2 regions of the Paenibacillus segetis genome follow, and region 1 is predicted to be linked to the other one. Evidence: riboswitches for the same ligand, from Rfam matches in the RefSeq annotation. Region 1 holds a riboswitch; the other holds the start of a gene.
What was found. Region 1 has a riboswitch for cyclic di-GMP ahead of IEW05_RS18205 (glycosyl hydrolase family 28-related protein). Riboswitches for the same ligand answer to the same signal wherever they lie in the genome.

Region 1 (8,098 bases):
GATTCGCAACAATATGCCATTGCTTATTTATACGGTAGGGCTTAGTGGTTGAAGAGGTGTGGAACATGATCGGATGATAAGGATTCTGAGGTGGAAGGAAGAAGTTGTTACGTTTATTCAAAAAAAATAAACACTCACCATAAGCCTCAGACTGAGGGGTCTGAAACTGGGTGTTCATGACGGTGCACTGCCATTTCTGACGATTGAATTCTGCCCATCTAGCTAGAGGTGTTTGCTCAATCATTATCTGAATGGAGATCTCCTTTCGTAAAAATAATTCTCTGCCTTAATCTTGCACTATCGCAATTAACTATATTGTATGTCTGAGCTTAGATGGATGATAGCTTCAATAGATTGTTGCTTCAAACGTTCTACTACGACTGATGCTTCTTTGAAGGGCGCATTGGATAACAAAATGCGTAGTTCGCCATCCTGAGTTAAACCGATATAGTCGGTCTCGCGCAAATAGCTCTCTATATTGTACAGTAATTTATCGTCATAAGGAACATAATTTAACAAAGATAGTAGGGTATAGTCCGTATTAAATTTTTTCTTAGCCTGTTCCCTAGAACGAATAACAGCATCGAAGATGTCTGTTTTGAGTACGGGAGTTCCCTCTAAATAATGCTCGCTTTGACTGAGATATAGGCTACGAATATGGCGAGATAAGGAAGAGGTGATGAGTTCATTCTGAATATGTGCTTCATTTAAAGATGAATCATTTCTGGTTACTGGATCTGCTGAACGTGGAGTTACATTATCTGATTGCATAAGCCACTCGTAAGTTTTACGGAGTCCAAGCTCAAGACTGAATTTAGGTTCCCAATTCATGGCACTGCGTAGTTTGCTATTATCCAAAGTCGAGCGGAATATATCGCCAGGCCGAGGACTCATATTAACTACCCCAGGGAGTGGTTGAAGCTTGGATAAAATTTCAATCAAGTCGTTCACGGAACTTTCCGTATTCGTAGAAAGGTTCATGATTCCTGATTGTAAAGAATGATCTAAGGTGGCGGTATAAATAGCGTCGGCAATATCTTCTACATAGATGAAGTCTCTGGTTTGATCCCCGCTACCATAAACCTGTAGTTCCTGTCCGTTACGGAGTCGTTCCATGAAGATAGAGACAACGCCGCCTTCGCCGACTGAGCCTTGGCGTGGGCCATACACATTGGCGAATCGAAAGCATAGGGTATCTAGGTTGTAAAGCTCGCTCCACTTATCGCAATAATATTCACCGAGCAGTTTGTTAATGCCATATGGTGACACAGGACGACAGTGTAAGGTCTCAGACAAAGGGACTTCATCAGTCATCCCATATACAGCAGCTGAAGAGGCAAAGATAAATTTTTTGACTTGGTATTTTGCGGATAGTTGGAGTATATTCGTTAATCCAAGAATGTTGGATTTGGTATCGGCATAGGGGTTTTCCATGGAAGTAACGATATTGATCTGCGCAGCAAGATGGATAACAGCGTCGATTTTATGTTGTTCGAATATGGACTCGCAAGCGGGGCTCTCAACATCAATAATATAGGATGTATGTTGATATTGAATGTTTTTGAGATTTCCGGATGACATGTTATCGATAAGGATCACATCATGACCCTCTTGATAGAACTTTTCCGCAACAAATGAACCGATAAAACCATAGCCACCGGTTATTAAAACTTTCACAATGTCACCTCTAACGAATAAGTTGAGTTAATGTCTATTAGATTCATCATATATGGTAAGGCAAATATTGTAAACCAATTCAAGGAAATTAAAGAAGAAATCTCATATAATAGGGTAATTATCAAAATGGTAATCTATCAGGCATTCAAATTTAACTATAAATGGTCAGTATTGTAATATTGAATTGCCGCTGATATATTTAGTTGTGACCGATTGTCATACCGAGATCTAGCGGGATTGGCGATCCGTCATCGTTAGTTATTTTGGGTGGATCTGAGTTGATTAAATTGATTGGTGGAGGATCAGAGTGTCCAAGAAAGTTTTATTCTGTGCTACAGTGGTATCCCATTTGACTGCATTTCACCAACCTTACTTGCGGTGGTTCAAAGAACAGGGGTGGGAAGTTCATGCTGCGACCCATGGGGAATCATCGGTTCCATACGTAGAGAAACAATTTAACATTTCGATTCAGCGATCTCCTTTTAAGTTGGACAACCTTAGAGCATACATAGAATTGAAAAAAATTATAGACAAGAATGAATACGACATTATTCATTGCCATACACCGATGGGTGGAGTTTTAACACGCCTTGCTGCTCGGAAAGCCCGTCGACGTGGGACAAAAGTCATTTATACGGCACATGGGTTTCATTTTTTTACGGGAGCTTCGTCAATTAACTGGTTAGTCTATTATCCAGTGGAGAAGATGCTTTCTCGATACACAGATTACCTGATTACAATGAATGAAGAGGATTACACTCGGGTCTTACGTCGGCATTTCAAGGCTAAGAATATCACCTTCGTACATGGTGTCGGAATCGATTTCGACAAATTTAGACCGGTATCCGCTGAAGAAAAACGGCAGTTACGGTCGGCATATCAGATTGGTCAGGATAAATTTGTACTGATTTATGCTGCTGAGCTAAGTAAGCGTAAGAATCAGAGTCTGCTGTTCGAGGTGGTACGACAACTGAAGCAACACATTCCAAATCTACAATTATTGCTTGCTGGGCAAGGCGATTTGGAGGAGTACTACAAGAAAATGACACATGAAATGGATCTGACGGATACCGTCACATTTTTGGGCCATCGGAAGGACATGGACAAGATTTATTCTTTAGCCGATATTGCCGTCTCATCCAGTACGCAAGAAGGATTACCAGTTAATATTATGGAAGCTATCGCTTCAGGTCTTCCAGTAGTAGCTACGAACGTAAGAGGTAATCGTGATCTAGTAGAAGAGGGAGTTCATGGATTCTTAATTGGATTGAACGACCAGAATGCATTCGTTAAACGGGTTCTGGAGCTTTACGCTAGTCCCTTGCTGCGTGAAGAAATCGGTAAGCGACGGGATCTGTTAACGGAGAAATATTCCGTATTGAAAGTGTTAAATGAAGTTACTCCTATATATATGGAGGCTGTTTTCAAATCACAAGACAGCTCCATAACAATTAATGAGCGAGGTGGGTTAGGGCTATGAAGACGATTATGACGATTGTTGGTGCACGCCCCCAGTTTGTAAAGGCTGCTCCGGTATCCAGAGAATTAAGGAAACGATATAAGGAAGTCTTGGTGAATACAGGTCAGCACTATGATCATAATATGGCGGGAATCTTTTTTGAGGAGCTTCATATCCCACGTCCCGATTACGATTTAGGTGTCGGTTCTGCGTCTCACGGTAAGCAAACGGGCGATATATTGATCAAAATAGAGCGATTGATTGAGGAAACGAAACCTTCTGCTGTTCTAGTATATGGGGATACCAACTCTACTTTGGCTGGATCTCTAGCGGCGAGTAAGCTTCATATTCCACTGTTTCATATTGAGGCGGGGTTGCGAAGCTATGATAAAGAGATGCCTGAGGAGATTAATAGAATCCTAACTGATCATGTGTCTACTTTGTTGTTTGCCCCTACGGAATCGGCTGTAAGAAATTTACAGGCTGAAAATATCACGAAGGGTGTGCATTTGGTAGGTGATGTCATGTACGATGCTGTACTACATAACTATAATCTTACAGAAGAAAAGTACAAGCTAGATACATTTGGGGTACATCAAGGGAACTACTATCTTAGCACGATACATCGAGCTGGTAACACGGATGACCCTGCGCGATTGCAAGCCATTATTCATTCGCTCTTGGCTCTTAATGAGACAGTATTATTTCCGATTCACCCACGGACTGAGAAAATGTTGAGAGATTTGAAATTGATAGAAAAGGATGCAACCTCGGGTAATATTCGATTTATACCTCCCGTTTCATATTTGGAAATGTTGCTGTTGGAGCGCCATGCTAAAGCCATTATCACGGACTCTGGAGGCGTTCAAAAGGAAGCGTACTTCGCTAAAGTTCCTTGTTTTACATTGCGTAATGAGACGGAGTGGGTTGAGACTGTTGAGAGTGGGTGGAACACATTAGTTGATCCATTAACAATGGACTTGAATGCCATCATTTCTGCCCATCAATGCGGACCCTATATCGACAATTTATACGGTGATGGAAAAGCTTCTGTTAGTATCGTGAAACAAATCTATGATTATTTAGGGTAATTGTATATTTTAGGGTTTATATATAGAAATTTTAAAAAATAGGTTTGCAGATTCATAGATTACATGCTACTATTTATCCATAGATTACTAATTTTATTACACCTGATATGTCGAAATGGCAAACTATGTGAAAGCATAGGACGCAAAACTAGAGGGGCTTCGTGAGAAATCACATGCTAGCCAGTTTCCAAAACGCTCAGGTTCTGTTTTTGAGGAACCTTTGACATGACAAATGTTAATGAGGTTCTTTTTTTCTTTCTACGAAATAATTTTTGAAGCTAGTAATTTCAAATTGAATATGAAAGCTACGAAATGGCAAACCGCATGAAAGTGTGGGACGCAAAACTAAAGGGGCTTCGTGAGAGATCACATGCCAGCCAGTTCCCGAAAGTTTTCAGGATGAAACTGAGAAGATCCTGGAACAGGGATCTTCTTATTTTTTTATCCATATTGAATTTGGAGTGATTGATATGATGAATCGTTATTTTAAGAGAATAGCTGTAATAGCAATTACCATAATGATCAGCATATTTTATAGTACTCCTGGTTATACAGTTCAAGCCTCAGCGGGCTCGAATCAGAATATAATCAATGTGAAGGACCACGGTGCTAAGGGAGATGGACGTAGTGATGATACGGCGGCCATTCAACAAATACTAGATTCTGTAGATGGCAACGGGGCGACGGTATATTTTCCAAAAGGAACTTATATGATTAATCCTTCAAAGACTTTACTAGTTAATAGTTTAACGAAGATACTTGGCGATGGTACAAGCTCGATCATCAAAGCCAACGATAATAACTTTGGCTGGGAACTGATGCGGCTACATGGACATGATATTGAAATCGAAGGTATCGTTCTGGATGGTAATATGGCTGTGAATCGTATATTGGTTATTGACCCGGGCAGCTCAGCAATCAAAGTGAGTAATAGTATCCTTTCAAATGCAACTCATAGCAAAGATTCGCAGAGTGAATATTATACGGGAATTGTGACGGGGGTTATGATATACGGCAACACGGATCGTATTACGATAGACAATACGGAAGTGAGTCATATCTCGGCGGTGAACTTAACAGCGGATAGTCTTATTGCAAGGGGAATATACGTAACGACATCATGGGGATCGAACGAAAAAGTAGGGACTAACGTATCTATTACGAATTCTCATATCCATCATATTGGTCCTGCTGATGATGGTGATGGAATTTATTATGAAGATAGAAATCTTGAGAATGATAAGGCTCAAGACACAAATAGTCTAATTGCTAACAACGTATTTGATAACAATGCGAAACGTGCTATTAAGCTTTATGCACAAGGTATTACGGTTAGAGATAATCGTATCGTTAATTCATATCTGAAGAACAACTATTATTATGCTGGAAATGATAAAGGCAAGCAGGCTCCTGATATGTATGCGGGTATAAGCGTATATGGATCTAACAATACAATCAAGAATAATACGATTGGTGGCGTAGGAAGTTATTATGCTGCAATCGAAGTGAGTTCCTGGCAAACGGTTAATAACGTAAAGATTGACGGTAACCAAATTACAATGGGAGCTAAGAGTTCTACTGTTGGAACTACGGCTATTCGATTAGGGAACACTAAAGACTTTAGTATCGTTAACAATCAAATTGAGAACGCCGATAAAGGGATTTGGACCTGGCAAAATGCTGAGAAGGGATCCATCGTCGGCAATGTGATTCAAGCCACACAAGGCGGTATCGATTTAACAACATATGTGGAGAATTGTACTCAAAAGAATATTGTTCTTCGTAACAATACAATTAAGGGCAAAGCCTTTAACGTTCAATTGGCTAAGACGAACGTCAATGTAGAAGTGATCAGTTAATCTAGCTAGTTTTATAGTAAAGACTCTTTTTCGAGATTAATCGAAAAAGGGTCTTTTTTGTCATATAATTCTAGTGAAATTGGTTATTTTATATAATTAGAGAAATATAATATAAAAAGGAAAAAAGAGGATTCCAAGTATTCTATTTTGTGTTAATATAAGTATGAATTCCAGGTGACTTTTATCCTAGACAATGAAGTGTGGGGAGCTTTTTTGCATAAAATTTTATGCATTGATTCGTTCGGTAACTGGAGTAACTTTAGTTTGAGGTGAATAAACATTTGGAGATCTTTAATCTAGTGCGGGTAATTGGTCGGCATTTTATTGCGTTTGGATTTACGCTTCTATTGTGTGTGGGGGGCGTTTTTTTAGTTAATAGCATGGTTAAACCGCAATATCTGGCAACTGCTAGTCTTGTTGCGACCATTGCTTCGAACGAATCAGGGACGTATAACGAATTTTTGGCAAGCCAAATGTTAACCAAGACTTATGAAGATGCGATACAGAGTCGTTTTATTGCAATCGAAGCACAGAAGAAGTTGGAGACTTCCGAAACCGTCTTTGAACTTCTTAAGCGAGTTACGGTCAGAACAGATCCAGGAACTTTGGTCATTTTGTTATCTGCTACTCATGATAATCCTAAGGATGCCGTAGCAATTGCCAATGCATTCGCTGAATCGTTTATTGAGAAATCAAGGAAAATTGTGCAGAGCGCGAATGTAATTGTGTTGGATTATGCCAACATGGAGGATGCATCCATACCAGTAAGTCCCAAGAAACTATTTAATTTAGCGATAGGAAGCTTTATTGGCCTTTTTGCAGGCCTTAGCGTTGCACTTTTCTTGGAAAAAAGAAGGTCCTTACATAAGAGTTCTCGCAAAGATAAAACGGACAACATTTATAGTTAATATATTGACGAACAAAGCATATATTCTGTGATGGGGTTGAGGGCGATTATGATTCATTTTGCTATTGTGGGCTGCGGTCATATTGCAAATAAGCATATTGAGGCCATTGCTATGACTGAAGGGGCTAAGTTGGCTGCACTTTGTGATACGAATATAGCAAGGCTTTCTGAACTGAAGGAAAGGAATAATGTTCCTGTATTCTCTAACATGACAGATATGCTGGAGCAAGAACTTCCAATCGATGTCGTATGTATTTGTACTCCAAGCGGATTACATACTGGGCTAGCGGTAGAAGCGGCAAATGCAGGTAAGCATCTCGTGATCGAGAAGCCGATGGCATTAACTCTGGATGATGTCGATGCAATAACCCAGGCTGTGCGAAGAAATGGAGTAAAGGCAACAGTTGTTCATCCAAATCGGTATCGCCCAGCTATTCGATATTTGCAGGATGCATTAAGTCGGGATGCGTTCGGCAAGCTTAGCCACGTGAACGTGGCTGTGCGATGGAACCGGGGTCAGGCTTATTATGATCAAGCCTCCTGGAGAGGAACGCATGCGATGGATGGCGGAGTATTGATGAATCAAGCGATTCATAGTTTGGATTTATTAATTTGGTTGTTTGGTCCAGTGGCTGAGATCAAGTCATTTGTAGATACGCGGATTCGTGATATTGAAGCTGAGGACACGGCAGTTGCCGTACTTAGATTTAGTAATGGCATTCTCGGTATTGTTGAGGCTACCACAACCATTTATGAACAAAACTTAGAAGAAACTATTTCTGTTTTTGGTGAGAATGGATATGCAGTTATTGGTGGCAGAACGGCAAATTGGATCAAACAATGGAAGAGTGCCTCCATAACGGAAGAGGAAATTAATCGAGTAATTCAAGAGGTAGATTTAGATCCGTTTGGGGTTTCAGGCCATCAGCGTATTATAGAAAATCTAGTCCATGCGATTCAAGAGGGTATAGAACCTGATATTACGTTAGAAGACGGCCGGGAGGCAGTCAAGTTGGTGGTTGACATCGTCTCGAAGGGCAAAGCGGAGTTGTATTGTTAATAAGATCGGGGGATATCCATGAATAGAGAAGTGTTCAAAACTCAT
Region 2 (8,098 bases), on a different contig from region 1:
TAAATAAAGAACAGATTCCTCCAAAGTGGAATAAAATTTGCTCCAAAACAGAACAAGTACTTGAAGTGATGAAACGGGAATACGATCTCTATCAACATGATATGCATTGGAAGCGGCAAATATACGATAGTCGCCAGCTTGTGGCAGAGCAGTTGTCCGGTGTCTCTCAGGTCATGGAGGATCTGGCCAAAGAGATTAAGCGGGAAGGTCAGGCGATGTACAAGCAGGAGGAACAGATTAGAGAAGCGCTAGAAAAGATGGGATTATCCATCCATAGTATCGATATTGTAAATCTAGATCATGGGAATGTGGAGATTGAAATTGTCCACGCTTATACTCGTGGGTTCGACGAGTGCCGGAAGATTATTGCTCCACTACTATCGGATATTCTTGTTGAACATATTGCCGTCATAAGTGAGTCTTCTTTGGGCGGAAGGGAGGGACTTGCTTGTGTGACGTTTGGCTCGGCCAAGACGTATGAGATTACGACAGGAGTAGCGGGTACAGCTAAAGGTGGGGATTTATTGTCCGGTGATAGCTTTAGTGCAATGGAACTTGGAAATGGTACTTATGCGGTAGCCATCAGTGATGGCATGGGTAATGGGGAGCGAGCAAGAATTGAGAGTAGCACGGCACTGAACATTCTTGAACAATTGCTGCAGTCGGGGATGGATGAGACACTTGCCATCAAGTCGGTTAACTCTATTTTAATGTTGCGTTCGCCGGACGAAATTTATGCTACCGTTGACCTGGCGCTAATTGATGAATATTCTGCTCGAACGACGTTTATGAAGATTGGTTCGTCTCCAAGCTTCATCAAACGGGGGCAAGAGGTTATCCCTGTATCGGCTAGCAACTTACCTATCGGAATCATTCAGGATATCGAAATTGATTTGGTAACCTTGCAATTATACCCTGGAGACACGCTGATCATGATGACCGATGGGATTTATGATGCTCCAGGTCATGCGGTAAATAAAGAACTGTGGATCAAACGATTGATCCAAGAAATTCATGAAGAGAATCCGCAGGAGATGGCAGACCGTCTGCTAGATTCTGTGATTCGGTACCAGCAAAATGTTATCTTAGATGATATGACTGTTGTTGTGGTCAAAGTGGATCACTTAAGACCGCAATGGGCAACGCTGAACATTCCAGGGATTAGCACGCTGGAGCGGCCTCGTACCGTAAGTTAGCGTACCAACTCGTGTTAGAAATTTAACATAAGTAGTTCAGATAATATTAAATATGGAATAGTTTGGAACATTGTAGTAATATAGCACTATGTTTCTTTTTCTGGGTAATTATTTCTATTTATTCTCAAATGAATAACTATTACGGCAAAACTACTGAAAAGTAGTGACGCAAAGCTATAGGGACTTCCTACCTACTCATGTAGAAGATGTCAGCCAGTTGCCAAAAAATTGGTGATCTATGGTGTTGCTTACTATGGATCATCTTTTTTTATGCCTTGGAGAGAGAAACGTCATCGTGTTTGAAGAGATTAAGCTTCGGGCGCTGGATTAAAATATAGATCAGCAGAGAGAGCTAAGGAGCAAATGCCTATGAATACCCTACTGTTATCAGAGAAGACGAAAGATTATTGGCTCAATGAGTTTAAACCCCCTTTATCCGGATGGAGTCTGTTCACTGATTATCCCAAACATCTCTCGGTTAGAGAGATACAGCGTTCCACTTATGTATTGGACGTAAGCAGAGAGCAAATGAACGATATTCAAAGACATTTCGATCTGCACATATGGATGCTGACCTGTTATTTTGTTTTCCTTTTTAGAATGAGTGGAGAAGGAGATCAGATTGTTGGAGTAAGCGGAAATGATGGAGAAGTGATACCGCTGCGGATGATCATGGATGGAAATACCTCCTTCCGCAAGATGTATAGGCAGGTATCAGTCAAACTTAAAATGAACCGGAATTCCCGTCTCCCCCTCAATGAAATTGAGTACATAACCCAGTATTCGCCCATCCTAGAAACCATATATGGAGTAGACAATACTTATGCGCACAGTTGCTTGAACTGGCATGTGAACAAAGCTGATGAACAATGGACTTTAGATATTTCGTATCATAAGTACTTGTTCAAAGAGAGCACGATCCGCAAGTTTGCAACCCATTACCAAAGTATTGTTCAAGCCTCATTAGTGGATGACGATATTGCGGTAGCAAGTATTCCGATTCTGACCGAAGAAGATGAGGATGCTTATGATGCGCTTAATGATACAGCTAAAGCGCTGCCTGTAAACTTGGACATTCCTGCTATGCTAAGGGATACGGTCCGTCGTTTTCATGATCGCATTGCTCTATCGTCCGGTCAGCAAAAGCTCACGTATGGCAGGCTGGACGCTTTATCTAATCAAGTGGCACAGATGTTAAGACAGCGTGGTTTATCTAAAGGTGGATTTGTCACTATCTTCATGGAACGGAGTATCGAGGCAGTGATTGCGATACTCGGAGTTCTAAAAGCCGGGGGGGCTTATATCCCGCTTGATCCCGAGCACCCTGATGCTCGAAATGCTTATATTATTTCCGATACAGACAGTTATATTGTAATTACAAAGGAATGCTATACTCCGAGGTTAGTGACGCTGTTGGATGGAAGAGACTTAGACGATGTTGTTTTTTGCTTGGATACAGGGGGACTTGATCTATATCCAGAGGATCCTTGTAGCGTTTCTCTTACAGGTGATGACGTAGCATACGTTCTCTACACCTCTGGTACTACGGGTAAACCGAAGGGCGTCTTAATTCCCCACGTTGGTGTTATTAATCTTGCCGCTGATACGATGAATCATTTGCAGTTGAATGAGCAGGATGTCATTTTGCAGTATTCTACCTTCAGCTTTGGCGCTTCGGTATACGACATATTCAGTTCTCTTTGTAGCGGTTCAAGATTACATTTATTGACGAGTAAAGAGCGTTATTCGGTGGAAATGTTCACCTTGGCGGTTCAGTACACGAGGGCAACGCGGATTGGTATTTTGCCAACGGTGTTTTTTAATCAATTGTCCACTTATCTAAGTGATGAAGATGCGCGGAAGTACGTCAGAGTCAAGAGCTTTGTTATTGGCGGTGAGGTATTAACTGGAGAGGTTGTGCGGGCATTCCAACAGAAACTTCATCACAGTCCGATTATTGTAAATGCTTATGGGTCGACAGAGGCCTCCGTTGTGACGACGACGCATACTATTGATTATATTGTACCTGAATACACCTCGAGCATTTGTATCGGTGAGCCGATTACAAACTACGAGGTACTCATTGTGAACGAACATAACCAGCCTTGTCCGAAGAACGTTATGGGTGAGCTATTGATCCATTCAGTTGGATTAGCTAAGGGGTATCTTAACGAACCGGGGCTGACCGAGAAAGGTTTTGTTATAGATCCAGTTCATCCGCAATCTGGCAGGATATATTATCGTTCCGGTGATTTGGTGCAATTGCAGGATCATGGTATTCAGTATATGGGTCGCAAGGATCTGCAAGTGAAGATCGGGGGATATCGAATTGAGATTGGTGAAATTGAAGACAATCTAGAGAAGCATGAACAAATCAAGGATGCGGTTGTCATTCCTAAGGAAGATGAGGACGGCAATACAATGTTGGTTGCTTTCTATACTTCCAAGACAGGCCAGGTTCTAACTAAGAGTGAATTAGTGCAGTTTCTGAAGATCAAGGTGCCCGCATATATGGTTCCTAATTATTTTAATGTTGTGGAGTCATTGCCTGTATCACCTACCGGTAAAATAGATCGTAAGCAGCTAGCGTTAATTGATGTGGCTTACGATGATGAGCAAAACTCAAATTATATCGCCCCTAAGGACGATCTACAACGGAAGATTGCAGCCGCTTGGGAGAGTGCCTTTCATCGTACAGATATCGGCATTCAGGATGATTTCTTCGAGATTGGGGGGCACTCTCTAAAGATATGCGAGATACTTGTTATGCTGAAGCCTCAGTTTCCAAGGCTGAAAATGAATGATTTCTTCCAATATCCAACCATTGAGAAATTGGCTGAAAGAGTGACTGTTTTGGCCCAAACAGATCCTAATGAAGCGTTAGACAAGGATAACGGTGAAATAAAAGATTTAGCCGAATTCCCCCGTTCCTTTTATAATTCAGATCTATTGATTCCTAGTAAGGTGTACCGTCAGAAGCATATTCTGCTGACCGGTGCTACGGGTTATTTAGGCTCAAGGTTACTCTATGAGTTGCTAAATCGTAGTGACGATACCATAGTTTATTGTCTGATTCGCTCGCCTCTGGGAGAAGATCCACGTAGGCGGTTGTCTGATGTGATGAGCAACTATTTTGGACAAGATATATTAGAGAAGCTGGACAATCAGGTCATCGTGATTCACGGTGATTTGGAGAAGTATGGTCTGGGACTGACTGCAGCTAATAATGAATTTCTACGGCAAAAAGTCGATTCGATCATTCATTGCGGTGGCGATGTGAGGCGTTTTGGTGATTCGGAGTATTTCACTCGGGTGAATGTTGAGAGTACGAATTCATTACTGGAATTAATCCGAGACAAGCAGGATGCTCGTTTTCACTTTGTCTCGACACTGAGGATTCCTGAGGAGTTAGCGCTGAGTGGTCAATGGAATCAATTTACTGATAGGGATTTGTATGATTATTCAGTAACTCTTGATAATGTCTGTACGAACAGCAAGCTGGAAGCAGAGAAGCTGGTAGTTCATACCTGTGAGGTTGGGGGCGTTCCGACAACCGTATATCGCGTAGGTAACTTGTCTTGCCATTCACAAAGTGGTGTATTTCAACGGAATATAGACAACAATGCTTTTTATAGAATGCTGAAAGCCATGATTCTATTAAAGAAGGCGCCACGAGTTAACTGGCAGGTAGATATTACTCCGATAGATTATGCGGGCGAATCGATTACCTCGTTGGTACTTCATCAAGCCACGGTTGGTAAAATGTTTCATATATGCAACCCTGTACAAATTTCGTATGTAGATTTAGTAGAAAGCTTCCGAGCTTATGGTTATGACATTGAACTTGTAGAGTTAAGAGAGTATGAATCATGGCTGCTAGATCGCAGTCGACCTAAGGATGCTCGCGGATTGGAGCTGGCTATGGCCCAGCTTGAGGGTGACGGAGCTAATAATAGTCCGTATAGGTATACTTGCCCACAAACGATGGAGTATTTGGGTGGATCTCATGTGACCTGTCAGGAAATGAACCATGAGTTCTTCAAACGTTTGATCGATTACGCTATGTCCATAGGCTATTTCGATCAGCCATAAATCGCAACCGAGTCTTCAAAGACTCGGTTTTTTAGCTTTACAAATAAATTGTATTCCCTGCCATTTGTTTATACTCTCTTTGGTTTGAAATCAGCTATCCATGGAAATGATAGAGAAGAGAGAGTTACGGATAAACCAATGGAAGGTGGGAATATTAATGAAGCAAATTATGTTAATTACTGACGGATGTTCAAATGTAGGCGAGAGTCCAGTTATCGCAGCTGCATTAGCTAGGGAAGATGGGATAACGGTCAACGTGGTTGGGATTGTCGATTACGGTACGCTTGGTGAGCTAGGGAGCATCGAAATCGGAGAAATCGCTAAGGCTGGTGGCGGAATGAGCCAGTTATCAGGTACAGAAAAGCTGGCGCAGACCATGCAGATGTTGACTCGAAAAACAGTGGTTCAGACTGTACATCAAGCGGTTAATAGGGAGCTAAGACAGATTTTGGGGGATCAACAATCGATAGAGGATTTACCCCCTGACAAACGATCTCAAGTCGTAGAAGTTATTGATGAAATGAGTGAAACCAGTCCGCTACAGGTCGCTCTACTGATTGATGTTAGCGCTAGTATGAAACCGAAACTAGCAGCGGTGGAAGACGCGGTACGCGATATGATGTTAAGTCTTGGTGCACGTAAAGGTGACAGTAAGTTAGCTGTATTCCACTTTCCAGGCCATCGCAGTGGCGAAGATGCTGTGTTAGATGTGGATTGGACAGGCGACCTTGGCACGGCAAGATCGATCTTTCAACGCCTTGTCATGAGGGGAGCTACTCCAACTGGGCCTGCGATCCTGAAGGTGATGGAATTCTTCCGTTATGGTACACTTAATAGAAATGGACACGAGGTTTGGCCGGAGGAGTCCCATGAAAGAGAAGGAGTGCTCGGTGATTACGTCGTTTAATTTAAATTTGCCCCCAGGAACGATGGTGACGGGCCGCTTCAATGGCGGTCGGTACTTGATTCAGCGGTTGCTAGGGCAGGGAGCTAATGGAATTGTATATTTAGTGAAACAGGTGGAGAGCGCCAGACTATATGCACTCAAGATGGGTTTTGATACGATTGATTTACAATCGGAGATCAACGTGCTGAAGGCTCTTCAACAACAGGATAATCGGCGAGGTAGAGCAGCGGAGCGGGATTCTTCTTTTCTAGTGGAGGTGGATGATTATTCACTTCAGGGACAGGAGATTCCGTTCTATGTCATGCGATATGTGAAAGGACAACCCTTGCGGACGTTTCTTACCGCGCAAGGAGGGAACTGGATGCAAGTTGTTGGACTTCATTTGCTGCGGCAATTGCGAGGGTTACATGAGTCTGGGTGGGTATTTGGTGATCTGAAACCAGAGAATGTACTAGTTTCTCCTTACGGTGAGGTTGAATTGATTGATTTCGGTGGCGTTAGTGGGATGGGACGGAGTGTAAAGCAATTTACAGAATGGTATGACCGTGGGTTCTGGAATGCGGGTGGACGAACGGCAGAGCCGTCGTATGATTGGTTTTCATTTGCCGTCGTATGTATCCATCTGTTAGCTGAGGACTCGCTTAAGAAGGCTGCGAATCAGCTCCCTCAGACTCGAAGTCGTAATGATTTGCTGGAGGTTGTGGGAAGCGAAGTATCGCTTGCTCCATACCGGGAATGGCTAAGACGGGCGATTACTGGAGATTTTCGCAATACGAGAGAGGCCTGTTTGGTGTGGAAGGAGCTTACTCTAGGCAGAACACTTAAGCGGAAGAAGAGTCAACGTTCGACACCGCAATGGATGATGGGTGCTTTTGTCGTATCACTTGGTCTGCTCATCTGTGCGATATATCTAACGTTTCGATTCTGATCATCTGGAGCATACATAAGCAACAAAGGGAAAAGAGGAAGACATATGAATGATCCAAGCATGAACCGTTTGGTAGAACAAGTTCGCCATATTGGGCGGGAATGTCACTTATGGTCTCCTGGAGATTGCATCATAGTCGCAGTATCTGGAGGGCCGGATTCTGTGGCTTTATTGCATATTCTAAACGAGCTTGCTCAAGAGAAAGCTATGGATTTGAAACTCGTATGTGCCCATGTTAATCACGGACTACGGGGCTCTGAATCAGATGAGGAAGCGAAGTTCGTATCAGATTTATCCTCTAAACTAGCCATCCCATTTGAACTTGGCAATTTAGATATCCCTACTTATATGAAGGAGAAGGGAAAAGGCAAAGGCACAGAGCTTGCGTCCCGGGAGAAAAGATATGAATTTCTGCATCATGTAGCCGAGAAATACGGAGCGAGGTCGATTGCTCTAGCCCATCATGCGGATGATCAAGCGGAGACGGTCATCATGCGTCTGCTACGCGGGAGTGGTCCTACGGGATTAGCTGGAATGAAGATGATGAGACGTGAAAAAAATGTGGAACTTATTCGTCCCTTACTTCGTATATACAAGACGGAACTGGTCCGGGCGTGTCAGACGGCTAACATTCCATATGTAATCGACAGCAGTAATTTAATGAACAAATATGATCGAAATGCTGTGAGGTTGGATGTCCTGCCTTTTTTGGGGCAATATAATGGACAGTTGGTAGCATCGTTGAATCGTCTAGCTGAGATTATGGGGGATGAAGACGACTACATGCAGCGCGAGGTGGCTGAAGCCTACGCGAAGTTAGTATCTCCACTTGGTGGAGGTCTCACCTTTAATATTCAGCAATTTATACCCTTACATGCCGCTTTACAACGGAGGTTGATTAAACTAATATTAGATTATCTGCCTTTTAACACGGAAGAAAGCGATTTTGTCAAGATTGAAGCGATCCGAAAAGGG

Region 2: linked by a shared signal. The riboswitch ahead of IEW05_RS24445 (non-ribosomal peptide synthetase family protein) and the one ahead of IEW05_RS18205 (glycosyl hydrolase family 28-related protein) in region 1 are both predicted to bind cyclic di-GMP.

What each region holds. Positions count from the first base shown of each region.
Region 1 covers NZ_BMFT01000002.1:444,150-452,247, forward strand. The annotation lists gene IEW05_RS18185 (GNAT family N-acetyltransferase) at 1-244, opposite strand, end outside; gene IEW05_RS18190 (NAD-dependent epimerase/dehydratase family protein) at 307-1,677, opposite strand; gene IEW05_RS18195 (glycosyltransferase family 4 protein) at 1,985-3,157, shown strand; gene wecB (non-hydrolyzing UDP-N-acetylglucosamine 2-epimerase) at 3,154-4,227, shown strand; cyclic di-GMP riboswitch class I at 4,335-4,419, shown strand; cyclic di-GMP riboswitch class I at 4,532-4,616, shown strand; gene IEW05_RS18205 (glycosyl hydrolase family 28-related protein) at 4,698-6,086, shown strand; gene IEW05_RS18210 (YveK family protein) at 6,467-6,994, shown strand; gene IEW05_RS18215 (Gfo/Idh/MocA family protein) at 7,043-8,053, shown strand; gene IEW05_RS18220 (nucleotide sugar dehydrogenase) at 8,072-8,098, shown strand, end outside.
Region 2 covers NZ_BMFT01000007.1:19,587-27,684, reverse strand. The annotation lists gene spoIIE (stage II sporulation protein E) at 1-1,196, shown strand, start outside; cyclic di-GMP riboswitch class I at 1,330-1,421, shown strand; gene IEW05_RS24445 (non-ribosomal peptide synthetase family protein) at 1,566-5,288, shown strand; gene IEW05_RS24440 (VWA domain-containing protein) at 5,446-6,195, shown strand; gene IEW05_RS24435 (serine/threonine protein kinase) at 6,179-7,123, shown strand; gene tilS (tRNA lysidine(34) synthetase TilS) at 7,169-8,098, shown strand, end outside.